4 regions of the Paraliobacillus zengyii genome follow, and region 1 is predicted to be linked to each of the others. Evidence: riboswitches for the same ligand, from Rfam matches in the RefSeq annotation. Region 1 holds a riboswitch; each other region holds the start of a gene.
The links. Region 1 has a riboswitch for cyclic di-GMP ahead of DM447_RS15125 (DUF5667 domain-containing protein). Riboswitches for the same ligand answer to the same signal wherever they lie in the genome.
Positions count from the first base shown of each region.

Region 1 (7,782 bases):
TCAGCTTGTTGTTCCTTTTTCTCTTTAGCTTTTTCACTCTTTTTAATTTCCTTAGTTACTTTCTCTGTTTTAGGTTTGTTAACTTCAACAGGCTTCTTTTCTTCTTTTTTCGCTTCAGTCAATTTATCTTGTCTATTAGACTCTACTTTGTCCGGCTTATTAACTTGTTGATCTTCCCTTTTAATTTGGCTATTAGTAATATCATTTTTAGCCTTTTCAATCTTTGTTGAACTATTTTTATTTGCTTTTTCTATTTCAACACTTTTCTTTTTTTCACTATCTATTTGTTCCTTCTTAATATCCTCATTAACTTTAGTAATAGAATTATCGCTTAGCTCTTCGGGCTGTACTTCTATTCCTTGTATCTCTTGGTTATATAACTGTAACTTATTTATTGATAGATTCGCTTCTCTAGCATCTTCCACTAGTTCTTTACTGCCATTTTTAACTTGAACAGTCGCAGTTGTTGCATTCGTAATTAAAGATTGATCAATAGTTTCTTTTACTTTATTGATATCCACGTCATTTTTTTCCGTTAAAGAAACAACTGTTACATCTACCTGGGCGTTTTCACTTTTCAAGTAATCTCCTTTTACAGCAGCAGTAATTATTTCTTCTAAAACAATGTCAATCTGCTTATATTTGTATGCAATGGAATCCATAACAAGTTGTCCATCCTCATTTAGGGAATTCACCTTTGTTACATTAAGGTCAGCATCTGTGTAAATTTCAATACTTGGATTGATATCTATAGCAAAAAGATACGATTCATCTTTTGTCATAAATGTACTTATATAATAACTCATAACTGTTAAAAACAATATAGCTACAAGGGATAAATATTTCTTGATAATCTCGCCTTTTGGGAACTGCTTCTCACTAATAGTATATGAATCTCCTAGTTGTGGAAATTCATTCTTTGAACGCGGCATGTTTTTAAAGTTACCATCCTTACACAAGATTGTAATATAGTGTGCAGTGACTTTTATAACGACTCCATTAAACCGGTTTGACCTCATGATTTCCCCTCATTTCCGAATGTTACTTGTATATAGGCAGATAGTTGTCGCCATTCTGGATGCAGTCGTACAACAACCAAAGCCACGATATACTTCCTATGTCTCTCAACCGTTTTTAATCGATGACCAGACACTTCTATAAATCTAGTAACAGGAAAACGTTTTTTTTTTAAAAAGAAATCTACTAACTCTGGATTTTGAATAAAATCATTCGCAATTGTAATCAAGTTTGCTTTCGTTTTCCGATGTGTAGGGGAACATGCTTCCAATTCTTCAAATTCAATGTTGAATTGTTTTAAGATTTCGCTTAATTCCAGAATTTCTTCCACTAATTCTCTTTGTTGAAGATGTTGGTGATACGTATCCATAGAATGATCAACATCATAAACAGTTACTGAATCCTCACTATTAATTGATTCTACTTCTAATGGTATATGTTTTAGCTTAGTTTCTCGACGAAAGTAGTCTATTAACTCTCGTTTAATAAGTAAATATACATAATTTAGAAAGCTTTTATTAGCGCAACTATCATATGTGTCAATTGCGCGATCAAATGCTAGTAATCCTAGACTAGACTCTTCATCACTCCACGTGATAAATCTTTTACAAACATGTCCAACTGTATTGATAATATAGGGTTTATGATGATTAATTAATTTCTCTCTAGCAATGTCATCACCATTTGATGCAGCTTTTATATAGTGATTCACTTCAGTTTCATGCACCCTATTCACCCCTCAATCATCAGTCATTTGAACTCTAAGCATACGATTTTTTTATGTATAGGTAAATAACCAAAACTTGTCTATTCATATATTTGAATCTATCATCTAAATCTTCTTACTTATAAGAACAATATAATAGACTTAAGGAGCCCTAAAATAGGGCTCCTTCATTTTACCTTTAGTCTTCTTTGTTTTGTTTTCCTTTTGCTGCCTCTTTAGCTTTATCAGCTTGTTCTTTCTTCTCTTCTTTCAATTTCTCTTTCGCTTCTTTTGCCTCTTCTCTCGCTTGCTCTGCTGCTTCTTTTGCGGCTTCTCTCGCTTGTTCTGCTGCTTCTTTTTCTAATACTTTTAGTCTTTCTTTCTCTTTTTTAGCTTCTTCTTTTGCTTGTTGTTTCGCTTCTTTCTCTAACTCTTTTAATCTTGCTTTTTCTTCTTTAGCTGCCTGTTTCTCAGCCTCTGCAACTTCAGTAGCTACTTTGGACAATTCGTTTGTTTCTTCTTTTCTTTCGTTTTCTACCTCATCTTCAACCACTTCTTCTGTGTTCTCTGATGTTGTTTCCTCTATTAATTCATTTTCAGTCTCTTCTATCGTTTCAACTATCGTGTCGTTTGCCTCATCTTGTGTTGTTTCATCAGAAACTACTTCTATTTCTGTTTCATCCACAACCGCTTTATCTTCAACCGTCAATTCATCATATGTGACGTTAAAATCTAGTTTCTTTATATCAAGGTTTGCTAATGAAGTAGATAGTTTCGAGATTGCCTCTTCATCACCAGACGCATTCGCTTCTTCTAGCAATTGCTCCATTTCTTTTTCTTTTTTAGCCATTACCTTTTTCATGATTTGAGAAGGGTGGATATTCAACTCTTTCGCTATTTCACCAAATCCTTTACCTTCTTGTAATAAAGCAATAATTTCTTCCTCTGTTTTACCGCTCTCTTCTGCTAAAGTGACCACTTTAACAATTTGACCAAACCCAAGCTCTTGAGCACGTAATTCCGCAACCTTTTCGGGATCAAGGTCTTTTACAACATTTGCTACTAAATAAGCTTCTTGTTGCCTTTCTTCAAATTCTACTAACTTTTCTTCTTCTATAGTTTCTGTTACTTCCTCTGTTACCGTTGTGGAGTCTTCCAATTCAGTTGCTAATGTTTCTTTGATATCCTCTTCAACTTGTTCATTGGATACAACTTCTGCAACCTCTTCTTGTGCCTTTTCTAATGCAACTAAATATTCCTCAATTAATTCACTCATATATTCTTCTTGCTCTTCATCAACCATTTGTTCTGATTCTGATAAACGTTCTGCTACTATTTGAAGTAAAAGCTCCGATTCCTTTTCTGAATCAGTTGTAAGTAGTAATTGCAAATTTTCTACTGCTTTATCTAAAAAGTAAAAGAAGTTATCTGGTGTTAAACCTGTATCTTCTATTACATCCTCATTGTTCAAGTCCTCAATTTCATTTAATTGACTCGTATCAACTTCTGCATATACAGAATTGCTAGTAAATAATACGCCGACTATCAAAAAACCGGTAGCACATATGTCTTTTATTTTCAAAATAATTCTCTCCCTCACACGAATAATATAATGCCAAAAAACGTATCTATTTCACTTATCGCAACTGGCTGACATAGGCATATTTACCTTTTAGTCCCTCTAGCTTAGCGTCACCACCTTTCAATGGTTTTGCCTTTGTTTTTATTGAAATTAGGAATCTACTATTAATACGTGGAATTATTTTTATTTGAGGGGGTATTTTAAATTTTTTGTCGAAAAATATTAATTAATTAGAATTCAGGATAGCAAAAAGCCTACATCAAATGGTGTAGGCTCTAGAAACATAATTATAAATATTCGATTTCAAATAAATCAAACAATTAATTTAAGAATAAGTTTAATCAATATTACCTTTTACTTTTTTTGAATATATTTTCAATTGTTCTATTAACTCTTTTTTAGCATTTTCTTCAATCATTAGATTAACACCATAATCATTTGTAGTATGGTTTTTTTTCTTCCAAACTATTATCCCTTTAAATTTCATTTCTTGCTTATTTAATTCAAAAGATATGACTAGATGGATCGACTTGTCTGTTTCTGGTATATTCAATTTTGAAGTGAATTTGACCCCTTCTGTACTTATGTCAATTATTTTAGCTTCTCCAGCAGAAGTAGTTACGGAATTCCCATTAATGTTTTCTATTCTAAATAGTGCAGAAATTGGTTGTTCAAAAGCATAACGAAACGCTGTCTCTCTCTTATACTGCATAATCTCCATTCACCTCACGTTCTTAAGTACTTGAGCTGCTTATTTTTTTCAAAAATGGATAAAAATAGTATCATTTCCCGCAGTATCCAATCTTACACCAAAATATAATGAAAGAGGTCAATTCTATAAAATTTTTCGTAGATATTGGTGTCAGCTAAAAAAAATTGATATACAAGTATAATACAAGCAAATTATTGACACCGCAACGAAAAAACGTGATATTTAGTGTTGTTTCGACATTTTATTATTCGATTGTCGATTTTTATTAATTGAGCACTGTGTAGTTTTATTTGGATAATAATAGATCATAAGATAATTCGCCTCAATCACTCAAATTCATTCGAGTTCTAAGTACATTTTCAATTATGTTTAAAAAATTTTAGTATAGCAAAAAGCCTACATCAAAAGGTGTAGGCCCTAGAAAAATAATTATAAATAATCGATTTCAACTAAATTACTTTCTAATCGCTCATCTAAAAATTGTATCTACAATTCGGTTGACATGAATTTCTGTAGTATTAAAAACGGGGATATCCAAATCTTCTCCCTTAATAATCATGGGAAGTTCTGTACAGCCCAAAATTACTCCTTCGATACCTTCCTCTTCTTTCATCCGTTTGATTATGTTCAAATAGTTTATTTTGGTCTCATTATTCACAATCCCATTTTCCAGTTCCGCTACAATCTTACCATGGATATATTGCTGTTCAGATTCCGTTGGTACAGTGACTTTTTTATTCCGTGATGTAAATGGAGATTTAAAAAAGTCATTTTCCATTGTGTATTTCGTTCCGATTAATCCAATATTTTTCAAGCCAAACTCCAAAGTCTTATTATATGTGGCCTCAACAATACTTATCATTGGAATCGGGATTTGTTTTTGGACTTCTTCAAATACAATATGAGGTGTGTTTGCCGAGATTATCGCAAAGTCAGACCCCACGGCGTCCAACTTTTTAACAGCATCAACAAGGTAGTTCGTTAACCCATCTAGTTGCTTGTTATTAATAAATTCAAAAACTTGATACATATTGATGCTATTAATAAACATTTCAGGTAGAACTTCTTTACTTTGCATCCGTTCTTGGTATTTAGCGATGATAGACTGGTAGTAATCAACGGTAGATTCTGGACCTAATCCACCAACAATTCCAACCCTTTTCATATAAAATTCTCCTTTAATTTTTAAATTATTTCTTTTGATAATTATACCATTTAACTTTTAGAAAAGAAAAAGGAGTCAAGCACCAAGATGGAAAAATATCCATCTAATCGTTTGACTCCTATAATCACATGATTTTATGATTTATAGCTTAATTAAATGTACTTTTACTTATTCTAAACCTTAATTGAAACTACTTCTGTTTTTATACCTTTATAGAGATTTATTATAAGAGCACAAAATAAAATTGACCACGCAATAATAGCTATAAACACCGTGATCTTCGGAATGAAACTTAGAAAATCAACTTCAAGTGCCTTTGATAATTGCAATGTACTTGTTGTATACATTGCTAATGGAAACACCATTCCCCATAACTGTGGCTCATAGGATAAAGGGTGGCGATGATAAATATGACGCCATATCATCAGTATGAGTAGTAAGGGAACCCACCAAGTACCTGCAACCCAGAAAAATAAGGTGAAGCCTTTTAAAAAGGATGAAAATACATCTATCAATTCCCAATAGCCTCGGTGTAGTATAAGCGTCGAACCTGCTAGCGTTGTAATAGCAACAGCACCCATGTTAATCCAATATGGTGGCGTTAATGCTGAAAATTTTAATCCTAAAAAAGTAAAGCGATAAAAGATTAATGTAATAATATTTAAATAAAGCATACACCCGAGAAAATACATACACAACGTAAAGAATAGAATAACCTCTCTGCCTGTTTCAACGTGTGGTGATAACAACGTACCAAGTATAGATATCGATTGCGTTGCAACGGTAGCAATTAACCAAGCACCATTGATACCTTCGGCTAAAGCAGGCTTATCTTTACTTATTGTGACTGCAGTAAAAAAGGTATACATAACAATCACCCACAAACAAATTGCAATGAACCAAAGGATCAAAGGTATCACAATAATGTTACCAACAACAATTAGTTGGCTGCCGTACACGCATGTTCCAGCAACTAATGTAAAGAATCCAGGTCCTATAGTATGACTTGTTATATCACTTAATAATTTTTTGAAATATTTACACAAACGTAGCAGTGTCAAAGCCCATAGAACAATATAAGAAACTGTATTGATATATAGTAAGACATTAGCGAAAAAAACATACCCTAGTAAATGAGTGCCTATTGATAATGCACCCGTTGCCATTACTAGCGCAAAGTAACCAGGAAAAAGCGTTGCTGCTCTGTGGTTTATAAACTGGAACATCCTTATATCCTCCAAATCATTAATCATGAGAGATAAACAAAAACAAATGTTATTGTACCACTATTTTAACCTTTATGTATAAAAATCAGGTTACAACCTTACCTCCAGCAAATCCAGATTAAGTACAAGTCAATCACACATAATGTTCTTAGCATTGATCACAAAATCGCCTTAATTTTTAAAAAATAAATAAATAAATGATATAAATCAATTATTCTTACATAAAAGTTCGATATAATGAAGAAACACGAGGAAAGGGTGGAATAGATCATGGCAGATATAAAGTTTGAAGCAAATGTAGATTGGCATGGAACCGGAAGTGATGGTGAAGGGTCAGTAACACTTAACGAGCGACCGATCACATTCTCAAGTCCCACTTCAATGGGGGGAAAAGGCTCTGGAACTACTCCAGAAGACTTGTTAATTAGCGCAGTTGCAACTTGCTATAGTGGTACGTTATACAGTAGCTTGGTCAATAATAAATTACCAGTTCATCACGTTGAGGTTCGTGTAGAAGGGATTGTTACCGGTTATCCTTTAACAACTAAATTCGAACAATTAATCGTTCATCCTACCATCATTGGTGGGGACAATTTAATGCTTTCTAATTACAAACAAGTCGCAGATACAGCTAAAGATAACTGTTTTATCGGAAAATCAATTGTTGGAAACATTGATTATAAGGTTGGGACTGTAGAAGTTTCTAACAACGTTATAAATCAGTCTGTAATTGATGCGTTGGTTGAAAATTTTTATCAAAACCTAACAAAAGAGTCTTACTATACTACGATGTTCGCTGAACGAAATGTAGATATTGAAAAGCTTAAAGCACGACAAAAGATTTTTATTGCACGTCTATTAAATGAGGAACATGCCACATCAGACGAAGAACAAAAAGAACAAGTTCTAGAAAGACACAGTTATCAAACCACACCTGAAAATGCTGCATTATGGTTAGACACTATGGAGAAATCTATGGATGAAGTTGATCTTGCTGAGGAAACAAAAGGTCTGCTCCTAATAAAAATGCGTAAACTTATGGATACTATGATTAAAGAATAATTTGGGGTTACAAGGTACTTCAAATAGACGTTATCTTCTATAATAGTGCCTTGCGACTATTTCCTTCTTGTTTTACTAATTAATTATTAGTACAGAAATTATAAAAAAAAACACCTTCGCTTTTCACTCAACGAAGGCGTTTTTAAGTTATTATTCTTAGATAATCATCTGTTTTCTTCTGTATCTGTAATAGACTAGTAATACTAGACCCATGATGATGCTTAGGAAACCAATTAATAGCCAATCAAACATATTTGTCGACGTGTTTGCAAGTCCACTTGTTCCTCCGTCATCACTATCGCTTGTTTCAAC
Region 1 covers NZ_CP029797.1:3,015,839-3,023,620, forward strand. The annotation lists gene DM447_RS15115 (anti-sigma-I factor RsgI family protein) at 1-782, opposite strand, end outside; partial or broken gene DM447_RS18870 (anti-sigma factor domain-containing protein) at 894-1,019, opposite strand; gene DM447_RS15120 (sigma factor) at 1,016-1,744, opposite strand; gene DM447_RS15125 (DUF5667 domain-containing protein) at 1,923-3,305, opposite strand; cyclic di-GMP riboswitch class I at 3,362-3,449, opposite strand; gene DM447_RS15130 (PilZ domain-containing protein) at 3,643-4,017, opposite strand; gene DM447_RS15135 (aspartate/glutamate racemase family protein) at 4,487-5,182, opposite strand; gene DM447_RS15140 (tellurite resistance/C4-dicarboxylate transporter family protein) at 5,356-6,408, opposite strand; gene DM447_RS15145 (OsmC family protein) at 6,679-7,470, shown strand; gene DM447_RS15150 (lamin tail domain-containing protein) at 7,627-7,782, opposite strand, start outside.

Region 2 (7,782 bases), 620 kb from region 1:
AAGAAATAATATCATTAGTGGTGTATTAGCAATTATTAGAGTTTATATTGGTTATTCTTGGATTACAGGTGGATGGGGTAAAATTACCGGCGGTGGTTTTGATGCTAGTGGATTCATACAAGGTGCTATTGCAAACTCTGCAGGTGAAAATCCAACTGTACAAGGCTGGTGGGCAGCATTCTTAGAAAACGTTGCTTTACCAAATGCAGAGATATTCTCATTCTTAGTTATGTGGGGTGAGGTACTAGTTGGGGTAGCGCTGATTCTTGGGTTATTCACTAACTTCGCCGTACTAATGGGTCTGATAATGAACTTCTCATTCTTATTCAGTGGCACAGTAAGCACTAACGGGCAAATGATCCTTCTAGGTATCTTCGTTCTTGTTGCTGGAGCAAACGCTGGGAAATTTGGGTTAGATCGTTATGCAATCCCTTATCTAAAAGGCTTAATTAATCAAAGACAAACGCGTTCAAGTAAAACCGTTGAAGTATAACACCTATAAAATGCATGGATCAAGTTGATCCATGCATTTTTTGCTTTTTTCTTTTAAATTCCTCTGACATTGCAAATGCCTCCCTTAAAATTAAGGGAGGCATTTTAGTTTCGTATGGTATTCAACTATTAAATGTAATTACTCTGCTGGTTCAAGGTCTTCAATAGAATCAATGTCCATATATGCAGGAACAACTAGACCATTCCTAGCACCTGTTAAGTTTTCTCCTAGGTCTACAAACTCACCTTCATATTCTTCATAGAAGGAAGCATGAGTTGCAGGCAACCATGGAGCAACAGAAGCATCAGCATCACCTGTTGCAATTGCTTGAAACATTACAGAAGGATCAACAGGGGTAAGTGTAACATCATAACCTTGTTGTTCTAATACTAGTTTAACAACATTGGCGGAAGCACGTTCCGAATCCCAAGGAGTTAATGCTAACTCAATTGGAGTACCATCTACTGGCTCTGTACCTTCTGTCCATGAATTAACCGTATCCTCGTTTTCATCTATCCACTGTTGGGCTGCTTCTTCAAATTCTATATCCAGGGCAGCAAGCATGACCTCTTCAATGTCTTCTGGTTCCCAGTGGAAGCTATCAAGGATGGCATAAGCATCTGGCATATCATCTTCCAGACCTTCTCTTACTATTGTTGCTATATGTTCTACGTCACCAAAAACACCGTTTGGATCTTCTAATATCTTTATGTCATATTGTGAAAACATGTAGTGAGGTGTCCATCCAACAACAACAATTGGCTCCTCATTTTCAATAGCGCTATCTAATGCTGTTAACATAGATGCCGTTGAAGATACTTCATGCTCCCAACCAGAAAGATTTTCATATTCAGTTAAAGCATTATCGGCTTGTTGCGTAATTCCAGCACCAGGTTCAATGCCTGTAAGAGTGTAATCTACTTCCTCACCAACATTTATGGAAGTCTCTGACTGATCATCTCCACTGCTACTTGAACTGTCTTGTCCACAGCCAGCTAATACAATAGATAAAGATACACCTGTAATTATCCCCATCTTTTTCCACTTTAAATTAAACATGTTATGAAACACTCCTTTAAATTTGTTCTTTCTTTTAAACTTATTTTTCATTTGAAAATTATCATAATTTTCAAACAATAAAGAATAAAGTACACCATACAAAAAATAAATTCGCTAATTTATTGCTAAGACTCCCTACATTATATAGCTTTTGTTAGCTTTTACTCAAACTCCATATATAATGATTATCATACATATTATTCATTTAATATGTATTAAACGTAGTTAACATCAAGATAATGTAAAGATGCTCACCTATGGTCCTTTTACCTCTATAAAGTGAACTTTACTTTTCTCTAATGAACATGTAGTCTAAATTAAACATAGTGTGAGCACCTTATATAGGATGTGATTTAGATGGAAAACATGAAAGCATTAGACCAATCTAGAGCTAGAGTAATAGATGCAATTTCACAAAATATGACCCTTTATGGTGTAACCCCCTCAATTGGAAGGTTATACTGCTTACTTTTTTTCTCGGATAAAGCCCTTACACTTGATGAGATGAAAGAAGAGCTAGGAATGAGTAAAGCAAGTATGAGTCTTGCGGTTAGAAGCTTACTTGATTTAAATATGGTTGAAAAGTCTTGGATAAAAGGTGTGAGGAAAGATTTATATATTGTGAAGGACGATTCTTTTCAGCGCTTTTTCGATTACTTTATAAATAAGTGGCGACCAGCCGTTACGATGAATACTACGGCAATCGAAAAATCGATCACTGAATTGCAGGAACTACTTACTAACTCAGATTCTTCTAAAGAAGTTTATGAGCATGCTCAAAATGATATTAACAACCTTCAAAATTGGCTTGGTTATTTTGATTGGCTCAACAGACTAATCGATAGTTTTGAAACACAGGAAATATTTGATTTCATTCCAATCGATAAAAAGGATGATTCAAAAGAATAACTTTAAGCGTCTTTACTAACTTGAGTGCTCAACCAAGTAGCTCTGAAAGGCTTTAAGAAAAGAGTCACAACTAGCTTACTATGCTAGATGTGTCTCTCTTCTGTATATTTACTTTAACTATGCTGAGGACTTGCCATCTTATTTAAAAATGCTTGAGGGATAAATTGAGAAGAAGAACAGACTTTACACCATTTTTAATTTTGTACTATTTTTAACACTACTTAATTTTTAATAAAAAAAAGTTGCCAACTATATCAGTTGACAACTTTTTATATAAGTAGACTTTTAGCGTAGGTCCATGTAATACAGATTTGCCACGTCATCTTTCGTAATAACATGATCGCCCGACTTAAGTGATACTATGACAATTCCATCTCTCATTTGATGAATTGTTCCATCTATCTTGATTTCTGCATCATCTCCAGTATTAAACACTAAAGTTAATGTTGACTCTTCTGAAGTTGTAAACGCAATCCTTGTTGAACTCTCAATTTTTAGACTCTGCGTTAGTGTTAAGCCGCTATATTCTACTGTTCCTTTACTTGATGATAGATTTCCTTCGATCGTAAAGAAATCGCTATCCTTTCCATCAGTCGTGAAATTATGAGAATACTCTCCAGTTACTGGCTCCGTTGGGTTGGGATCTGTTGGATCTGTTGGATCTGTTGGGTCTGTTGGAGTTGGGTCTGTCGGCATTTCTATTGAATTCCCTCCTACAGATAAAAGGCTTGTTGTGTAATTTTTTAATTTTGTCATAAGTTCTGAGTTAAGTTTATATGATTTATCATCAACTGCATCATTAAACTCCCATGTGAAGTCCCCGTTATTTAGGCGACCAGATTCTTCTTTAACAATTTGTTCTACAGCACTTACTTCATCAATAGCCGATACATTTACGCCCATATCTATACTAGTATCAAAGTTATTATAAGTTGTTCCCCCTACTAGTGTTTTGTATGTGCTTGGTACCGTTTCGTTTCTAGACGAGGCTAGGTATGCGTCAAATGAACTTGTATTAGCCGAAGCTGTTCCTTCATTTGAATTTGCGTAAACTAAACTTGTAGCATCAACAATTGTATTATTGTATGCTTTAATCATTCCTCCATCTTCATCAGAGAATGTACCACTCCCTAACGTATCAGTACCCTGTAAGGAACTCATCATAGGATATTTTGCATTTCTAAAATAATTGGATTCTACAAACGCCGAACCACCTGTTGTCACCCCAATTCCATATTTCGAGATTCCATCAAAAAAGTTATTATACACATGAACAGATGCCACTCTTATACGTGGATGGCGAGAGTCTGAATGGTCAAACCAGTTATGGTGAAAGGTTACAAAGAACTCTGATGATTCACTCAACCCGACTAGAGAAGATTTTCCTGAATCCCAGTAATGATTGTGGGAAATTGTAATATCTGTTGAACCTTTCTTAAGGTCTGTTGAACCATCACCTTTTGACTGGTCAGAATCTGATCCTGCAGTTCCATAGAATAGATCATTATGATGGACCCAAACATTCACATTATCTGTATCAAGTGAAATTGCATCGTCAGGGAATAAAGCCATGCCTAAGTTTCTAATTTCTAGATTACCAGTATATCTCGCTAGTATTCCCCATCCATAGGCATACGTATCTTCTCCGATACCTTCTAAAGTAATATTCATTTCTGAATAACTTGTATTACCTTTCACTTCAAGGTAACCATTACTATTAAGTTGTCCACTCATGTTGTCATCAGTAATTTTGCCAATAAACCGTATTGCAAGTGGTGTTTTATCATATCCCTTTTTTCTTAATGATAAAATTTCTCCTATACCAACTCCAGTTTCCTTATCACCTGAGCTATTGATTATTACTTCTTGCTTAACTGTTGTTGCAGTCTCAGATGTTACATAAATAACTTGAGCTCCTTCCCTAAGTGTCCCATCCTCATTATAAGCTCCTGAAGCTGTGCCATATTGTGAGTTCCCTGCAAAGGCAAATCCAGATCTGTCATGTTCCTTTACGGAAAGTGTATTTGTGTAATCGCTTACACTAGAGCCATCTTTAAGTAAACCGTCCACTTTCATTACATAATCTCCAGCTGCAAGACCTACGGCGTCAGCTCTCCAATAAGAAGCGTAGTTACGAATTAAATCATTGTCAATTTGTTGATATTGAGAATCTGGAGCGCTTGCAGGTTTAATATATACATTATATCCTTCTGCATTACTTATAGGTGACCACTCTACATATGCAGTTTCAAACCAAGCCCCACTGTTAGATATAGAAAGACTTGCAGCACTTACTGTCTGATTTGCGAATCCGACCGTCACCAAAGATAGTATAAAAGAATACAATAAAAAACGCGTAAATACCTTTGTGATTACATTCTTCATTAAAATTCCTCCAATGTTTTAAATTTTCACACCCTGAGCTTACCACCATGACTGTATTTTCATATGACTTAACTTCTGCCTTAATAAGTTGATCTTGTCCATTCACCTCCTTAAACGAAAACCTAAGTTCTCATTTCATATAAGTGCAATTTTCAAAACCGTCTCGACAGAGCAAAAAACCTAACGACTTCTTGTCATTAAGTTACATTACAAAAAACAACACAAGTCATTTGTTTAAATAACTATAGTCATTAATATGCAACCCGACGATCATAGAAAATTACTTTACCTTAGATTCGTAGCTTTGCGTCCCTATTTTTCAATAGGTTTGCCAAATATAATATTATGTTATTCTTGATATTATTAATTTTAACAAATTTTTCTATAATAAGTAAATAATTAGATAGTCCTGTTTTTACTGGCGATTTTTCTTTTATTCTAAAATATTCGAATTTAAAATTTTAAATATGTTGAATTCAATGTTCTAATAATTTAGAATTAATTTATATTAGAAAAAGAGGTGCTTTAATGAATGTTTTAAATACCACAAGTAGAAAAAGAGAGACATATGAAGTTCAACTCGAATATTCGTTACTTTGGGAATGTGCATTGGGGATTGCTGCTGTGACAAACAGTCCTTTAATTAAGACTTTAGAAAAGCCTCAAGAATATTGGGAACAAGTAAAAAGCTCTATCTCGGATGACTTATTAAATCACCTAGCCACCGTAGAAGAGAAAAACACTTGGAAGTCTTTATTACAGCTGCTTCACCAAGAAGAATTTACTGAAATCAAGCATTTCATTTCATACATTACAGAGCTATCTGAAACAGATTTAAAGTATATTTGTCTACCTTTCATCGGCCAGAAATATGACGAAATAAGGCTAAGGGCGGCAATCGGACAACACGTCGCAGCAACCGAATTAATGACGTTAACAAAAGACAACCCTTTTTTTCCTACTTATATCGAATTTATTTGCGATGTAAATGCTGCTTATTTAAAGGAGCATCTCATTGCTGTTATGAAAGGCTGGTTCGAACAGGTTATTAAAAATGAAAAACCAGAAGAGGTTACTACCTATCTAAAAACGGATTTAGAATCAAAAATTCACATGTCTAAGCGGATGTCTCCTGAAGCGTTGGTAGAATGGGCAACTGGTGGGATTATCTATTTACCAGAGCCAAGTATCGGTAGAGTCTTGCTAATTCCACAATATGTTTATCGACCTTGGAATATTGAAGCAGATATAGAAGGAACAAAAGTTTTCTACTATCCGATAGCAAATGAAAGTATATTTCCTAATAAACCGCATATCCCTAATAACTTTCTAGTTCTGAGATATAAAGCTCTAGGTGATGAGGTTAGACTCCGTATGATCAAACTATTATATGAAAATACCTTAACATTACAAGACATCACAAATGAACTAGACATAGCAAAATCTACGGTTCATCATCATCTCAAAATCCTTAGGTCAGCTAGATTAGTAGAGATAGTGAATGGAGTGTATTGTTTGAAGAAAAATGCACTAAAATCATTACCAAAAGAGATGGAACAATATCTAAATCCAAGATAAGGGGAACAAGAGATGGCAGAATCATTAAAAAGAAGTGTTAACGAAGTATCTGAATTTAAGAAAAATCACTCTGCTTTTCGTTTTATTGGTGGAAATGTCATATCTTTTTGTGGTGACCAAATTTATTTGATCGCTATTCCTCTTATGGTTTTGGCTATAACAGGTTCTCCATTGAGCATGGGGTTGGTAGCGGCACTTGAGCGTTTACCAATTTTATTTCAACCACTTACCGGGATATTAGCAGATCGTTATAATAGAAAACATTTGTTATTACTATGTGATCTGGCAAGATGTATAATTGTTGGTTTAATTGGGGTACTATTTATTTTCGACTTATTAGAAATTTGGTTCTTAAATAGCGCGGCTTTTCTTATTGGGATACTAAGTCAAGTATATAATATTGCTCAATTTGCTTCCATCCCAAGGTTAGTACGTAAAGAGGACCTGCAAGCTATCAATTCTATAAATACAGGTTTATTTAATACTGCTGTATTAGTTGCGCCAGGTCTAGGTGGATTGATTATTAGTTTTTACAACCCCGGGTATGCGCTTTTAATAAATAGCTTTAGTTTTCTTGTAGCATTTTTTGCGATTCTAAGTATCAATTTAAAACAAGAGCCTCAAAAGCATGATAAGAAAAGTTCATTCTGGCTAGATATTAAAGAAGGTTTCCAATTTGTTATTCAAACAAAGCCAATACTTTATACAAATCTAGCAATGCTAATTTCAATCTTTGGTACAACCTTATTTTTAACCATGATGGTATTTCATTTAACTGATACAATTAATTTAACAGTAGAACAGACTGGTATACTCATATCGATTGGAGGAATCGGAGCGATAACCGGTGCATTAGTTACTAATTTATTAAGTGAACGTTTCACATACAGGCGCATCTTATTTTTTGCTTCTTTTATCGGTGGGTTTTCGATTATTTTATTTGGCGTAGCATCTAGCTATTTTCTGTTAATTGTATTCAATGCTTTAGGCACTTTTGCTGCCTCATTGATGAACCCTTGTATTGTTACAATAAGACAGACACTAACTCCCGATCATTTATTAGGACGTGTCCAAGCTACGAGTCGATTTATGGCATGGATTCTTATGCCTTTAGCAGCGTTTATAGCTGGTCTATTAGCTAATGAATTTGGAACAAATTTTACGATAGTATTAGGAGGCGTTGTATCAACTTTCGCTTCATTATTTTACCTACATCAATCATTGAAATATAACTAAATAAATTGTTTTTAGAAGAGAGCTATACACTAATTCTCCTCTACGTAATCCTTTTAGATGTTTTATAGGGCTCTTATTTTACATTACTTGATTAATTGTTCCTTCCATACTTTTAGGAAGAG
Region 2 covers NZ_CP029797.1:3,638,263-3,646,044, forward strand. The annotation lists gene DM447_RS17750 (DoxX family protein) at 1-493, shown strand, start outside; gene DM447_RS17755 (glycine betaine ABC transporter substrate-binding protein) at 632-1,552, opposite strand; gene DM447_RS17760 (GbsR/MarR family transcriptional regulator) at 1,910-2,461, shown strand; gene DM447_RS17765 (pectate lyase family protein) at 2,747-4,846, opposite strand; cyclic di-GMP riboswitch class I at 5,101-5,189, opposite strand; gene DM447_RS17770 (ArsR/SmtB family transcription factor) at 5,375-6,424, shown strand; gene DM447_RS17775 (MFS transporter) at 6,437-7,660, shown strand; gene DM447_RS17780 (C45 family autoproteolytic acyltransferase/hydrolase) at 7,739-7,782, opposite strand, start outside.
Region 2: it holds a riboswitch for cyclic di-GMP, as region 1 does, so the genes downstream of both, DM447_RS17765 (pectate lyase family protein) here and DM447_RS15125 (DUF5667 domain-containing protein) in region 1, are expected to answer to the same signal.

Region 3 (7,782 bases), 610 kb from region 1:
GCTGCGTTACGTTCTGTTGTTGACCATGCGCGTGCATATGCCTCCAACCCTTTTGCCTCCATATCACTTGCAATGGCTTTTGCTCCTTCTTCTGTTGGAGTAATCCCGACAAATAATCGAAGTTGATCTCCTTCGTTCCAGACCATTGCATTATAACCAGAAGCTGCTATTTTATCTTGCCATTCAGTTGCCTTTTCCTTCGTTGAGAATACACCCACCTGAACAACATAAGCTTGTAATGCTTCTAACGTTATACTTTCTCCATCAACAACTTCCGTTTCAGCTCCCGTATTTGTCGAAGTAGCTTCAGAAGAAATTCTATCATTCGTCGCAAGATTATCTTGGTCATCTATTTCAACAAACATCTTTAAAATAATAAATCCTAATATAACACTGATCCCAATCGCACCACATGCAGTAAATATAAAGGCTTTAACAACCGAATTATTATTCTTTTTACTCTTAATCTTTTCAGACGAAGAATCATCAGTTAAATGACTGTTTTTTTCAAAAACATCCACCTCTTCGATCTCCTCTTTATCCAAACTAGCCGCTTCCTCAAACCATGTTGGTCTATCAGATAAATAATCCCGACTATCATTTTTACTATCTTGCTTATTCTGTTTTTTATTATTTATTTTTACAGTGATTTTGTTATTGTTATCCACCCTAATTACCTCGTTTCCTATTACGTTTGGTTCACTCTATCATAATCCAAATGAAAAAGTAGACGAGTTTTGTCAGTACGCGATAGCAATTACCAACATAAACTAGCAAATTATTCGTAATTTCTTTGTAATCAAAAAAACAAGAGGACCATTAATCTTGGTCCTCTTGTTGTTGTTCTGCTTCTTGTTCTTCATCATATTCGAATGTTGGTGTTTCTGTTTGAAGTGCTGTTAGCGTTGGATTGTAAAAGGTAGTTAAACCGACGGAGAGTTCAATACTTCCTTCTTCTACTTGAACAAATTCAATATTATTAATTTCCACTATGCGATCCATGTTAGTTAACTCTGTTAAAAACTGATTCATCTCATCATAATTTGGTGATAATACTTCCATTTGATAATTTATTTTAGTAAGTTCAGATGTAGCTTCTCCATCTTGATCACTAGCTACTTGATCTTCACTATTCGTCAATAATGTTATAGTACTGTTCGTTTTCTTCTCTATTTCTTCAACATTCAAAATTAGTTGATTAATTGCTTTATCTATTGGGATTTGCTTTTGTAAATCCAATGAATTAGCAACTTCATCCTCAAGTTCTTGTTTACTTAAATCCGCATTTTCGATCAATTGATCCTGTTCTGCAAGTTCACCTTCTAAGTACCTTACTTTTTGTTGACTAGGATAAATAAATTGATAATAAGAAAAAAAGGCAATTATAATAACTAGTAAAACTACACCAATCGATAGCAATGAGTAGATACGTGACCATTTAAATATCATTTTAATCAGCCTCTTCCACTAAATAATCTGCATTAATACCAAAATTAAATGTTGCAACATAGTAATCATCTATTTTTTCTAAATTTATTAAATTTACATTATCTGCATATGTCGACCCATTAATATTTTGACTAAAGTTGGCAGCTTCTGATAATGCATTTAAATGAATACCTATTGTTACACCATTCGTGATAGTAAATGAATAGTTTTCAATAAACGTATCGTTTGGCAAATCAGCTTGGATATCGTCTAATAAAAATAAAGAAGGATAAACAGCAGTTTCTAATTGCTCAATTTGTGCTTTCAATGTCTGTTTTTGTTGTTCGACCATGTTAAGTGTATTAATTTCTGCTATAATTTCAGATTTATCTATTCTTTCTTGTTGTAGAGAAACATATTTATTCTCCAAACTTGTATGGAGAATGAAGAAACTAATACTAATAATAAGTAAACTGACCATAAATATAGCAAGTAGCAAATATAGGGCGGTATTTATCTTCTTTTTTTCAACAAAATTTATTTCTATCATAAGGTGATCCCCTTACTATGAAGTTTAAATAGTCTTTTCTTCACTTTCTTTGTGTTAGTCCATATACAGTAGCATATTCTGGTGGTAAGTCACTAGGAAATAAAATGGTTTTAATTGGTAAATTGAAACGAGATGCCAGTGATTCATTTATTGACGACTGCGCTGGAAAATCACCGATTAATAATAAATGAGAAACTTGGGCCTCGCCTGACATAATAGAATATTGATAGAAATCCATAAAACGTTCTATGGTTATTAACTGTTCATCAATCAGCTCTCTCCACATATCTTCATTTGAATGCATGGAATCTTCAACTAGCTTATTATTAAAAATCATATCATTATTATTTAAATGAATATGGCGATTGAAGATTGGTTTTTGATCATGAAAGACCGTGAGCACTAAGTCCGTTTTAGACCACTGAATCATAAGTAAATGCTCTTCTTTGTTAGCAAGATCCAAATTATAATAAGTCCGATATACCGATAGAAAAGACAAGTCAGCTACCATCAGTTTTACATTCGCTCGTTCAAACACTTCTATGTAAGCATTTAACCGTTCTTTTGGGTATGCAAATAAAAGAATTTTATTGGTTTGTTCTTCTTCTGCAATAACCTCAAAATCTATAACTGGATTTTGAAAAGGCAGTCGAATACTACCTTCTAATTCTAATTCAATATATTTTTTTACTTCATCTTTAGTTAATTGTTTAGGTACTGATTCTTCTCTCATCGTAACAAAAGCATCTGGAACGCAAAATACGAGGTGCTTATTCCTCCATTTTTTATCTTTAACAACATTTTTAATGATAGTCGTTAACTTTTGTTGATCTAAAATTTTTCCATCTTCAACAATGCCTTGTTCCAATGGTATTTCCCCATAGTCTTTATTAGCTGTAACGTTTTTTTTAGTGGAAACAAGATATCGAATCATCGTATCATTTATTGCGATGTTTATTCTATCTTTGTTAAATAAACTCATTTGTGTTCATCCTTTAAAAAAATGATGTAATGTACCAATTGATTATCTGACTACCAAAAAAATAAGTAGTTAACGCAGCGATGCAAATAGAAGGGCCGAATGGTACCGGACTTTTACGATTGATTCTTCTAGTAGCCAATAATAGCAATGTGATAATTGTGCCGAAGATAGTTGCTAGAAAAAAAGTTAGTAGAATTCCTTTATATCCTAACACAATTCCTAGTATAGTGAATAACTTCATATCACCCGCACCCATACCACCTTTACTAACAAGTATGATCAGCGTTAATAATATAAATCCGACTGCTGCACCAGCAATTGAAGACCACCATGGTTCTAACGGATCTATGATGCGTAAGATAATTAAAAACGGTAGAAAAAACAATAAGATTTTGTTAGGTATTAGCATATAAGTGATGTCTGAAACAACGATAATCACACATAAAGAAGTGAGTATTAGTGCCATTACTAACTCTAATTGAAACCCCAAAAAATAATAGCTAAAACTGAAAAGGAAAGCTGTAGATAATTCTATTGTAGGATAAAGAGGGGAAATCTTTTCTTTACAGTTTCTGCATTTACCAGCTTGAAACAGATATGAAATAATCGGAATCAGCTCATACCAATGCAATGTTTTATCACAACGAGGGCAATAAGAACGTTCAGATTCTAAGAAATTATTATTCGGTACACGCAAACCAACAACATTATAGAATGAACCAAATACACTTCCAAAAATAAAAAAGATAACGATATAATAGACTTCCATATTTTTTATCTCCTAATTATGTATAAAAGACCCCTTTGGGAAGGGATCTTTTTAAAATATTATTACTCAGTGTATTCGTATTGATTCGTATCTTCATCAAAAGTAACTGTGCCATCTGGTAGATCATCACTACCCTCAAGATAACCTGCTGTTACAAGTTCAGCAGCAGTCATACCAGTTTCGTCAAATTCACCTTCTACATCTGCTAATCTTGCAGCATCAAGTACCAATTCAATTTGAGCATCATCAGAATCTTCCTGTGCTCCCTCAATTATATTCCCAATTGCAGGAACGGCAATTGCTACAATAATACCCAAAATAACAATAACTGCTAAAAGCTCTACTAATGTAAAACCTTTCTCATTGCGTAACATTTTTTTCATTCTAGTTAACATATTATTCCTCCTCATTTAATTTCTCTTATAAAAAAAGACTCACAGCATAAAAAATGGTGTCAGTCGGTTGCACTACTAGCTCAAATTTATCCAAGTGCCCAGATACAGATAAACCTTCATTGCTTCTACTATTCGTTTTATACTAATAGTTCTATTATACTACATTTTTATAACCTGTCTACACTTTTAGATATTTTCAAACAAGCTAAACATAGGTATAACGATCGCTAAAACAATTGCACCTACGATTACAGCTAAAAATAGAATCATTATCGGTTCAATTAACGACTTTAACTTTTCCGATGATTCATCTAATTCTTGTTCATAAAAATCAGAAACTTTTTTCAACATCGCATCAATTGAACCTGTTCGTTCGCCTACAACAATCATTTGTGTAATTAATTTAGGGAAAACCCAATGTTTTTCCATAGGCGTGGCTAGTGACTCTCCCTTTTCAAGAGAATCTCTACTTTCACGCAAAACTTGTTTAATTACTTTATTATCTATAACCCGCTCCGTTATCGTAACAGCTTGTAAGATTGGTACAGAACTATTTAACAAAGAACTTAATGTTTGCGTCATTCTAGCAAGTAAAGACTTTTGAATAAACATACCGAATATTGGAATTCGAAGTTTGATGACATCAAATAAATAAGAAATGTTTGGGCGACGATTTAATAATCTAATCGTCACACCTAACACTAGTATTAGTATCATCATAATCCACCAATAAGACTGAACCATATCGCTAATACTTAATATCGCCGCTGTATATGGTGGTATTTCTTGGTCAAAAGATAGGAACATGTCCGTGAAAATCGGTACAATAAATGCAAGTAAAAAAATAGTGATAAATACGGCAACAATACCAACCACAACAGGATAGGTTAATGCAGTTATGATCTTTTGTTTTAACTGGTATTGTTTCTCATAATAAGTAGCCATTCTATCAAGGATTTCATCTAAATTACCACTAATTTCTCCAGCATGGATCATACTGATTAATAATTCAGGGAAAAGACGAGGAAATTCTGCTAATGCATCAGATAGGCCAATTCCTTCTTCTAGATCGTTTTGAATTTGTTGTAGCGCTTTTTTTAGTGGTTTACTTTGTGTTTGATCTTCTAGAATAGAAGTTGTTTCTACTAATGTTATACCGGCATCTATTAACGTCGAAAATTGACGGAGAAAAATAACAAAATCCTTATTCTTTATTGGATTACCTATATAAATATCTTTGTATAAAAATGAGTTCAATTCATTTATCTCAAATAAAATTAGTCCTTGAGACTTTAATTGTTTGATCGCTTCTTTTTCATTCTCGCTACTAATTTTCCCTTTTTTTATCTTGCCATCGACAGATTTCGCTTTATACGCATAATAGTTCATAAAATTCCACCTCTTCCCCCATCATAACTTGAACTAAAAAGTCATATCTTTTAAATACGGAGATGCATGTTTTTGCGTTATAATTCCTTGTTGTAACATCCGTTTTATATCCATCGTCATGGTATGCATACCATACTCTTTAGACGTTTGCATGGTGTTAGGAATCTGATGCATTTTTTCTGATCGAATTAAGTTTTTTACTGCAGGTGTGTTAATTAAAATTTCAGTTGCTGCTGCTCGTCCAAATCCTTTTGCCAAAGGAAACAAGCGCTGCGATACAATGGCCTCTAACACATTAGCAAGTTGAATTCTTATTTGACTCTTTTGGTGGGCAGGAAAAACATCAATAATTCGATCCATCGTTGAGGACGCATCAGTTGTGTGCAGTGTTCCTAGAACTAAATGTCCCGTTTCTGCAGCAGTTATTGCTGTAGAAATTGTTTCTAAGTCGCGCATCTCACCAACTAGTATCACATCTGGATCTTGACGCAAACACGCACGTAACCCTTTTTGAAAACTACTCGTATCGAAACCTACTTCTCTTTGATCGATAATGCATTTGTTATGCTGATACAGATATTCGATTGGATCCTCTAACGTAATAATATGTCGGTTCATTGTTTTGTTCATATAATCAATCATCGCTGCCAAAGAAGTACTTTTTCCACTTCCAGTTGGACCTGTTACCAATACTAACCCTTGTGGTAACCCTGCTATTTCTTTCAATACGTTAGGTAAATCTAAATCTTCAATAGATGGAATCGTAGTTGGAATCGTTCGAATAGCTAAAGAGATACAATTTCGTTGAAAGAAAATATTCATTCGAAAACGTGATACCCCTGCAATTCCATGTGATAAATCTAGTTCTCTTTCATCTAGTAATTTAGACCACATCTCTTCGTTAAGAATCGATTTAGCCATTTGTTCCGTATCGGTTGGTTCTAATTTATTCTGTCCATGAAGTTGTAACCGACCGTCCACACGAAAAATCGGCTGTGATCCTACAGTTAAATGGACATCTGACGCTTTTTTATGAAATGCTGTAGTTAATAATTCCTCTAGTCTATTTTCCATGTTTGCTCACCACCTACTCTTCCGTTGCCACACGTAATACTTCATCAAATGTGGTAATACCCTGCTGTACTTTAATTAGACCATCCACTAACAAAAATCGCATGCCATTTTGCTTTACATATTCTTTAATATCTGTCATATCAGACTGATTCATCATCATTTTTTTGACTTTATCATCGATTACTAAAAGCTCATGAATTGCTGATCTACCACGATAACCTGTTGATCTGCAACTATCACAACCAACACCCTCGACCACTTCCGTTAAATCTATATTATGACGACTAAAAATTTCCTTTTCCATTTTAGTTACGGGTCGTGATTGTTTACAATCGACACAAACTTTTTTAACTAAACGTTGGGCCATTACTGCCGATAAAGCAGAAACGACAAGATAAGGTTCAACATCCATATCAAATAGACGAGGAATCGCTGCAATAGCACTGTTTGTGTGTAGTGTACTAAATACTAAGTGCCCAGTTAATGCTGAACGTATTGCTATTTCAGCAGTTTCGCGGTCACGAATTTCACCAACCATTATTATATTTGGATCTTGGCGTAAAATTGATCGTAAACCTTTTGCAAAAGTAAGACCTACCGCAGTATTTACTTGGACCTGATTGATACCTTCCAATTGATATTCAACTGGGTCTTCTATTGTGACGATATTAACATCTTCCTGGTTCAATTCATTGATTGATCCATAAAGTGTTGTTGTTTTACCAGAACCTGTTGGACCTGTTAATAAAATTAATCCTGAAGGTTGTTCGATTATTTTTTGATATTTATCTAAAGTGTCTTTTGAAAAATCAAGTTCTGTCAATGTTTTAAATATATTACTTAAATCTAAAATACGAATAACTATTTTTTCACCAAAAACCGTTGGTAAGGTTGAAATCCGTAAATCGACTGGTTTCGCATCAATGATTAAACGAATTCTACCGTCTTGTGGCAAACGTGTATCCGTGATATTTAATTCCGATAATATTTTCACTCGGGCAATTAAAGCATTTTGTAATCGCTTTGGTATTGTTTTTTCTGTTCGTAACATACCATCAACTCTATATCGAATCATAACCTTCGACTCTGAAGGATCAATATGTACATCACTCGCTTTTAACGTTACACCTGTTTGTAATATTTGATCTAATATCCGAATGGCAGGCGCTTCCTCATTTTCAGATTCCTCATCTGT
Region 3 covers NZ_CP029797.1:2,401,815-2,409,596, forward strand. The annotation lists gene DM447_RS12285 (SPOR domain-containing protein) at 1-668, opposite strand, end outside; gene pilO (type 4a pilus biogenesis protein PilO) at 820-1,449, opposite strand; gene DM447_RS12295 (PilN domain-containing protein) at 1,451-1,978, opposite strand; gene pilM (type IV pilus biogenesis protein PilM) at 2,019-2,960, opposite strand; gene DM447_RS12305 (prepilin peptidase) at 2,974-3,729, opposite strand; gene DM447_RS12310 (competence type IV pilus major pilin ComGC) at 3,792-4,124, opposite strand; cyclic di-GMP riboswitch class II at 4,177-4,257, opposite strand; gene DM447_RS12315 (type II secretion system F family protein) at 4,311-5,513, opposite strand; gene DM447_RS12320 (type IV pilus twitching motility protein PilT) at 5,547-6,587, opposite strand; gene DM447_RS12325 (GspE/PulE family protein) at 6,601-7,782, opposite strand, start outside.
Region 3: it holds a riboswitch for cyclic di-GMP, as region 1 does, so the genes downstream of both, DM447_RS12310 (competence type IV pilus major pilin ComGC) here and DM447_RS15125 (DUF5667 domain-containing protein) in region 1, are expected to answer to the same signal.

Region 4 (7,782 bases), 1.0 Mb from region 1:
CGTTCGTTAAAGCAATCTGACCTATCATAGTTCGTTCTTGTATAGTTGTCTCAAAACCACCTGATTGGCTGATAATTTTTGCTGCAGAACTAGCGGCAGCAATAACGGATGGTTCCTCAACGGCCATCGGGACAATGTATTCCTTTTGATCAATTAAAAAGTTAAGTGCAAGCCCAAGTGGTAATTCGTATGTAGTAATTTGGTTTTCAATCATATGATTCGCAATTTCATCTGGTAATTCTAATTTACGCTTTAAGTCTACTGCATCTTCATCAGTTAGAATCTCAGCTGAAATCAATGCTTTGATTCGTTCTTCATGCGTCTTCTGATAAAATTTATTTAAAAAGTGCTTTTTCATTTGTTGGCCTCCTGTGATCATAACAGTTCATTCTAATTTTAATTTATCACAGAAATGCTTGAGATCAAAGAGATGTATGCGATTGTGTGAAATTCTGAAAAAAACAAGTTATTTTAGTCGATGGAAAACATATGAAATCTACAGTTAGTTGTCATTATATGTTAAAATATGTATAGACGTTTTATGCATTTAGTTAAAAATTACTAACCTATTAATTGAGTTAGGGGGAAGTGCTGTGGAGAGAACCTATAATTTATGGCATTTTATTTAATATTATTATGTATTGGTTTGTCTCTCTACTCACTATATTCTAATATCAGCAACGCTTGGAGAATTGCACCATCAAATTATGTACTTCTTTTAGTTAGTATCATTGCATTTATTTTTGGAGTTATAGGATTCAAAGATAACAGGCACTGGAAGAGTAAAACAAGAAGTTGGTTGACTCTAATTTTATCTATATTGTTTTCGTTAGCTATTTTCTATGTGATATTATTATCGTCACTTTTATCTTCAATGGGAGTAAATGAACAGATTAAAACAGTTAGTTCTCCCGATGAGAATTACACCATTGATTTTTATTTTTATGATGCAGGAGCATCAGGATCATTCGGAATAAGAGGCGAACTAAACGGACCATTATGGTTTAAAAAAAGAATTTTCCTTCAAAGCGGAACAGAAGAAGTAACTGTTAAATGGGAAAGCAATAAGATAGTGGTAATTAATGATCAGACGCTAGATTTAGATAAAGGAGATACTTTTCGTTATTAGAACTTTTTAATTTAGTGACATGAATTATAAAGAAGGAGAATATGAATGGACCAAATAACATTTGAAGATATATACACACTTGGAAAAATCGTAACCGAAAATGCTCATTATAAACACTATCATTATGCATAGATGTTAATCAGGTATGATAGTAATTTCATTGAATTTAAAAATTCACCTTCTTTAAGTAAATTTTAAGAGGCAGAAAAATACTTAAGGGAATTTCACCTGAGACAAGGCCAAAAACATGTAAAATTTTATTTTCCTGCTAATACAAAGCCTACCGCAGAACTCCTTGCACAACTGAATGATATGGGTTATGAAATAGGGTCTCTAGAACTATATACTATTCAACCGAAGCACTTTCCTTCTTTGAGAAACAACACAGATATAGATATTCAAGTAGTGACAGGTGAAAATTTAGAAGTTCTTCTTCATCTACAATATCAGTTTGACCTTAACTTTGGAAGTGAGTTTGCAAAACAAAAAGCTGATCTTATAAAACGTCAATTTGAAGAGGAACATATTCATCAAGTTTTAGCTTTTTATAAAGGAGCTCCAGCAGGTTGTGTAGATGTTATTATTTCTAATGAAACAACAGAAATCGATAATCTTACTGTTGTCGAATCGTTTCGGAATAGAGGAATAGGCAGCAGATTACAAGAATTTGTAATGAAGACATTCCCTGATAAGACTGTCATATTAGTGGCTGACGGTGAAGATACGCCTAAAGAAATGTACTTAAAACAAAACTATAAGTATCGTGATTTTAAATATGAAGCACAAAAAATATATCAAGATTAGATTTTAATGAATTTTATAAGAAACCAGGAATTTTGCCACATTTGTCGAAAAGGTAACTAATGAACACCAAATTACTTTAAAAAGAAAGCGAGGCTTATATGAAAAAACTATATATTAAGCAAAAAGTTTTTAGTTTGGGTGGTAATTTCACTGTTAAGGACGAATTTGAACAAGATAAGTATGTGATAAAAGGAAGTTTCCTTTCCATTCCAAAAACTTTTACTATCAAAGATACCTCTGAAAATGAAATTGGTACAATAACAAAGAAGGTATTTAGTCTAATGCCGAAATTTTTCGTTCAGGTTGATGGAAAAGATGTTGTTACTATTAAAAAGGAATTTTCTTTTTTAAAATCACGCTATCAAATTGAAGGGCAAGATATTTCAGTACGTGGTGACTGGTGGGACAAAAAATTTGATATAGTGAGCAATGGCGAAATAGTAGGCCAAGTTACCGAAAAATGGTTATCATGGGGCGACACCTATGAGGTAAACGTTAACGACGAATCACTAGAACATATAATTATTTCATTAGTTATAGCGATTGACTTTGTCAAACAAGAAGAAAGCACCGTAGCAACAAATGCGGGTAATTAATTACAACAGAGGGGGCAGAAGAAGATGCTGTTAGCACTATATAATGTAGATAAACAGTTACATACAATAGATGAAACGGTCCCTAGCTTGACACCATATTTATTAAAACAACAGAATCCAACACCAGTTATAATTGTATGCCCAGGTGGTGGGTATACACATCGTGCAGAACACGAGGGAACACCTATTGCAGAATGGCTCAATGAAATTGGAATAGCAGCAGTAGTATTACATTACAGAATAGCTCCTCATCAACACCCGACTCCGTTAAATGACGCTAAACGAGCTATTCGCACTGTTAGACATCATGCTAGCGAATGGAATATAGACCCAGATCGAGTCGGTATATTAGGTTTTTCTGCAGGCGGGCATTTGGCAGCTTCCGCTAGTATTCATTACGACGAGGGTAATCCTGAGGCGGATGATGCCATTGAACATCAAAGCAGTCGTCCTAATCTAATGGTACTATGTTATCCTGTTATTTCGATGGGTGAATTTACGCATGAAGGTAGTAAGCAGGCTTTACTTGGCGAACAGCCTAATTCTTCTTTAGTGGAACTTATGTCATTGGAAGACCATGTAACAACTGATACACCACCTGCTTTTTTATGGCATACAGCAGATGATGGCGCCGTTCCAGTAGAGAACAGTCTACAGTTTGCTAGTGCTTTAAGTAGAAAAAAAGTTCCTTATGCGTTGCATGTTTTTGAAAGTGGTCGACATGGACTTGGACTTGCGAACGATCTGAAAGATGTCAGTTGGTGGACATCTGTTTGTGAAATGTGGCTAAGAAAAAGGGGATTTTAAAACACAAGTAAAAAGTAAACATAATCTGAATTTCTGTATACTTTAATATAAAATGTTAATCTGAATTTTCTAGGGAATGATGACATTATTTAGGTCTACTCCCTAGTTTTCTCACTATTTTCGTCATCCAATAAGCACTAATCGCTATAACCAAATCAACAAGTAACAGATAAAATGAATTCATTCCTTTATCAAATTTTAATAATCCTACCTTATCTTCAATAATTGCTAATCCAAACGCAAAAAGAATACTTAATAGTAAGATGTATAAATAAAAACTCTTCTTATCATTCGTACAATACTGGTATATAAGTAAAAAAGCTACTGGTAGTGCGGAAGCAGTCATGCTTAGTGCATAGGGGATAAACGGTGTAAGAAAATAGGTGTGAACGAAAAAACCGTGACGCGATAATATAATTTCTGCGTATGTCCAGAGCATATGTACTGTATAACCAAAGAAAAAAACTTCAAAAATTCGTTTGCGATCCACTTTAAAATAAAGAAGAACCAAGGGTGATAAAAAGAAAAGAACAACTATCCAGAATTGCCATGTTCCAAAGCTTGAATAGGCATGCCAATACGAACGGAAAAGTTCATTTAACGCTTCGTTCTTATCATATATATTCTCCCAGTACGTTTGATATTCCATGAAGAGCCCTCCTATAGTAGCAATAGTATTTTCTTATTTTGTGACGTTAAGTGCAATCTATACCGAAAAGAATTAAACCTTAGTTTAATTTAACTGCATTCTTTAGCTTAAAAATATACAATAGCCTTTTTCGTCGAAATATGTTGAATTATAATTAAAAATAAGCTATTCTTAAAACAATACTAAAGTACTAATAAAAGGTGTTACTTAAATAGAATATCACGAAAAAGGCAAACTATTTGAAAGAATAGGACGCAAAGTCATGGGTCTAAGGTATGGATTTATCTTCATTACTATTGATCGCCAGACCACCAAATTACATTTACAGTTATTTTGGCTATACATTTATTTGTGATAGCTTTTTTTATACTCTTTTATCGAACTACTAATAGTTATGAGTAGAACTATGTTAATTAGTATTTATAGATTATAAAAAGAGGTGTAAACATGAGACTAATCAGTATCTCAGACTATGACAACAAAAGTATGGTACTTGCCAAGCCAATATATGATTCGAGCAAACGTGTTTTACTTGCAACTGGTAGAACGATCGATCCTAAAATACAATCTAGACTAGAAAACATGGGCATTAATTTTCTTTTTATAGAGGATGAGGTTTCTAAAGGAATTACAATTGAAGATATGCTCGATATGCCAACATGGACAGACGCCATTCAAGCAGTTAAAACCTTTTATGAACATGCGACGCAAAAAAGCACGCCGGAATTAAAACCTATTCAGCAAGTAGCAGGCATATTGCTTAAAGAAGTAAAGCATAGACCAACACTTATACTTATTCCATCGGGAACAATGACAAAGGAATTACAGCCTTATGCACATGCAGTTAATGTCACCATTCTGGCTTTATTGACTGCCAAAGAAATGGGCTATAATGACTTAAAACTTAGGGATCTAGCAATTGGTTCCTTATTACATGATATAGGTAAAGCAATTGATACAGATGAACAGAAACATCCTGATTCAGGCTTCCAATTATTGCGAACAATTAGTCAGTTTAGTATTGTATCAGCTCATATTGCCTATCAGCATCATGAAACATTAGACGGAAAGGGTTTTCCACGTCAAATAAAGGATAATGATTTTCTAGAAATTGCTCAAATTTGCGCTGTTGCAAACCGCTATGATAATTTAATTGTAAAAAAAAAGCTTCCACCACATGATGCTATGGAAGCAATTATGGCTATGTCAGATCGTTTGTATTCGCACAAAATTGTTACAGCTTTTAGTCAATCCATTTCTACTTACCCACCAGGAACGAAAGTACTGATCAATCATAATCAACCAGCAATTGTTACTGAAATAAACAAACATTTTCATCGACCAATGATAAAAATACTTGCGACTGAAAAAGTGATTGATCTAATTGATAATCCTACGTTTATGATAAAACCATTTGAATCAGCAGTATAGATTACTCTCCGAATAATTTCACTTTAAACGATCCATGTTAGCATTAGGAGGTGTTTAAAGTGGGAAAAGACCGTCAAGAAAAGAAATTAAGAGAAAGTGGACGTGTTGAATCTGATCGAGATCAAGATCTAAGTAAAGCAGGAGCAACTAAAATGTCTAGCCCTGAAGAAGGCAGAAAATTGAACGATGGGAAATAAGGCAGCATAGTATCAAAAAATAGATTTTGAAGAACACTTTTCTTTTTTTAGAAAAGTGTTCTTTATTATATGAAAAATAAAAAAATTAAAAGAGGAATCTAAATTGATTGGATATTTATGTTAAAATAAATATAACTTTGTGGTAAGAGATTACAAAAGTTAATACTAATTTTTTTGTTGAAGGAGAGTTTTATGATTCAAAACGTTTTTAAAGAAGCGATGACAATACTTAGTAATAATTGGTTGAAGATTATCGGAATGGTTCTTCTAACTTATTTTATCAAGCTTTTACTTGGAACAGTGCCTATTCAGGGATCTGTAAGTATTAGAATGGATCCATTAGCAGTATCAAGTTTAGACTCAATACAGTCATTACTAATAGGACCATTAGTAAATAGCATATTGTTTTTTATACTTCTTCAATACATTATCCTAACCAAAAACACGATGAGAAAAAGGTTTTTGACCGCTATCACTTATCCATTTCGAAACGCGCGCTTGCTCTATAAAGGACTTATTGTCTTAATCATTTCAAATTTCCTACTGTATCTTATCGGAATGTTAGCTATATATACAGTAATTATATTTCTTGCAATTATTCCAGTTGGGTTAAATTTAGGAACAGGTTCGATAATAGCTGGTTTTATAATTCTATATGGTATTCTTTTTTGGCTTTATTTAGGTACTTCACAAGCGCTGTATTTGTTACATGATGACCCTAAGCTTGGTATCTTTAGAAGTGTTAAACAAAGTTTCTCCTTAATGAAAGGTAATAGATGGTCCTTATTCGGATTATTTTTATTAACAGGCTTAGGGTTTATCATCGGCATACTACTATTACTAGTTGGAGCAATATTTAGCATCGTGGTATACGAAGTTGCTCGCTTAGCTTTTTACAGAGAACTGTTACGCAAAAAACGAAAGAAAGAATGGCAGGATAAAGTTCAGAGAGTAGACTAGTTGATGTTAACTTATCCCATTAAATGTTTAATGTGCAAAAATATTGCGAGTTGTTATTTTTAGAAACATAGATAAACTAATAATCTAAAGGAAGTTATTTTTATGAAAAATAAATTAACAGGTTACATAGTTCTTATTATTGCTATAATCTCTATTATAAGCTTTGGATTATATAAGTGGTTTATTGACAGTCAATTAAGAACTGATACATTTATTTATGTTTCATTTGTTCTTGCATACTTATTTAAGTATTTAGCAAATGGAGAGACGGATACAAACGCTCAAGACAAAAAGGAAGTTTATTTATCTATAAAGGCATTACGAATAAGTTATTTACTATTGGTAGTTGGTTTAGGGATAACATTGCTTGTAACTGAGGGAACAAGTATGCTAATGGAATTTGAAAATACACCTTTAGTAATCTGCTTCTCGATGAGTATAGTGATCTATCCTTTAGTCCGGGCAGTTATATTTTTAAAGCATGCAAAGATGTGATAACCCGTAAAGATTGTTAGCATGTCTCTTAAACATTATGGAATCAATACAAAGCGAGGTACCCTTAAGTCATGAAAGTCACCGAAGAAAAATTTACTGTAAATGGAATTACTTACAATATTAAAACTCCAATGAATACAGATGCAAAAGCTTTGTCAGATTTACGGCTACAAATTGATGGAGAAACTGAAAATTTAGATAGAGTAAGAGGGGAAGAATACATAGATTTAATTAGATTTGAAGAAATAATTAAAATAGACAATGAGAATGCTAAAAACCTATTTTTAGTTGTAACCGTTAATAATCGAATTATTGGATATTCAAGATGTACAGGAAATCCATTACAAAGGTTTAATCATAATGTTGAATTTGGAGTCTGTGTACTGAAAGAATTTTGGTCTTATCAAATCGGTGGGAATTTATTACAAAAATCCATTAAATGGGCAGATGACAATCATATCAAAAAAATAAATTTAAGAGTAATGGAAACAAACAGTCGAGCAATTAAACTTTATCAAAAATATGGTTTTGAAATCGAAGGTGTTTTAAAAAGAGATAAATTACTTTCTGATGGAAACTACTACAACACCATTATGATGGCTCGATTTAAAGAGGGATGGAATTAAACTACTTACATTCCTTTAAAAAACAAAAAACACATATAAACTAAGAGGAAATCGATCAAATTAAATAATCATTTTTTATGATAAGAGA
Region 4 covers NZ_CP029797.1:1,983,651-1,991,432, forward strand. The annotation lists gene DM447_RS10005 (hydroxymethylglutaryl-CoA reductase, degradative) at 1-358, opposite strand, end outside; gene DM447_RS10010 (DUF5412 family protein) at 614-1,129, shown strand; partial or broken gene DM447_RS18675 (DUF5613 domain-containing protein) at 1,343-1,462, shown strand; gene DM447_RS18545 (GNAT family N-acetyltransferase) at 1,442-1,933, shown strand; gene DM447_RS10020 (LURP-one-related/scramblase family protein) at 2,032-2,529, shown strand; gene DM447_RS10025 (alpha/beta hydrolase) at 2,554-3,336, shown strand; gene DM447_RS10030 (hypothetical protein) at 3,422-3,985, opposite strand; cyclic di-GMP riboswitch class I at 4,205-4,301, shown strand; gene DM447_RS10035 (HD-GYP domain-containing protein) at 4,433-5,416, shown strand; gene DM447_RS10040 (YpzI family protein) at 5,476-5,613, shown strand; gene DM447_RS10045 (DUF975 family protein) at 5,806-6,573, shown strand; gene DM447_RS10050 (hypothetical protein) at 6,676-7,068, shown strand; gene DM447_RS10055 (GNAT family N-acetyltransferase) at 7,140-7,694, shown strand.
Region 4: it holds a riboswitch for cyclic di-GMP, as region 1 does, so the genes downstream of both, DM447_RS10035 (HD-GYP domain-containing protein) here and DM447_RS15125 (DUF5667 domain-containing protein) in region 1, are expected to answer to the same signal.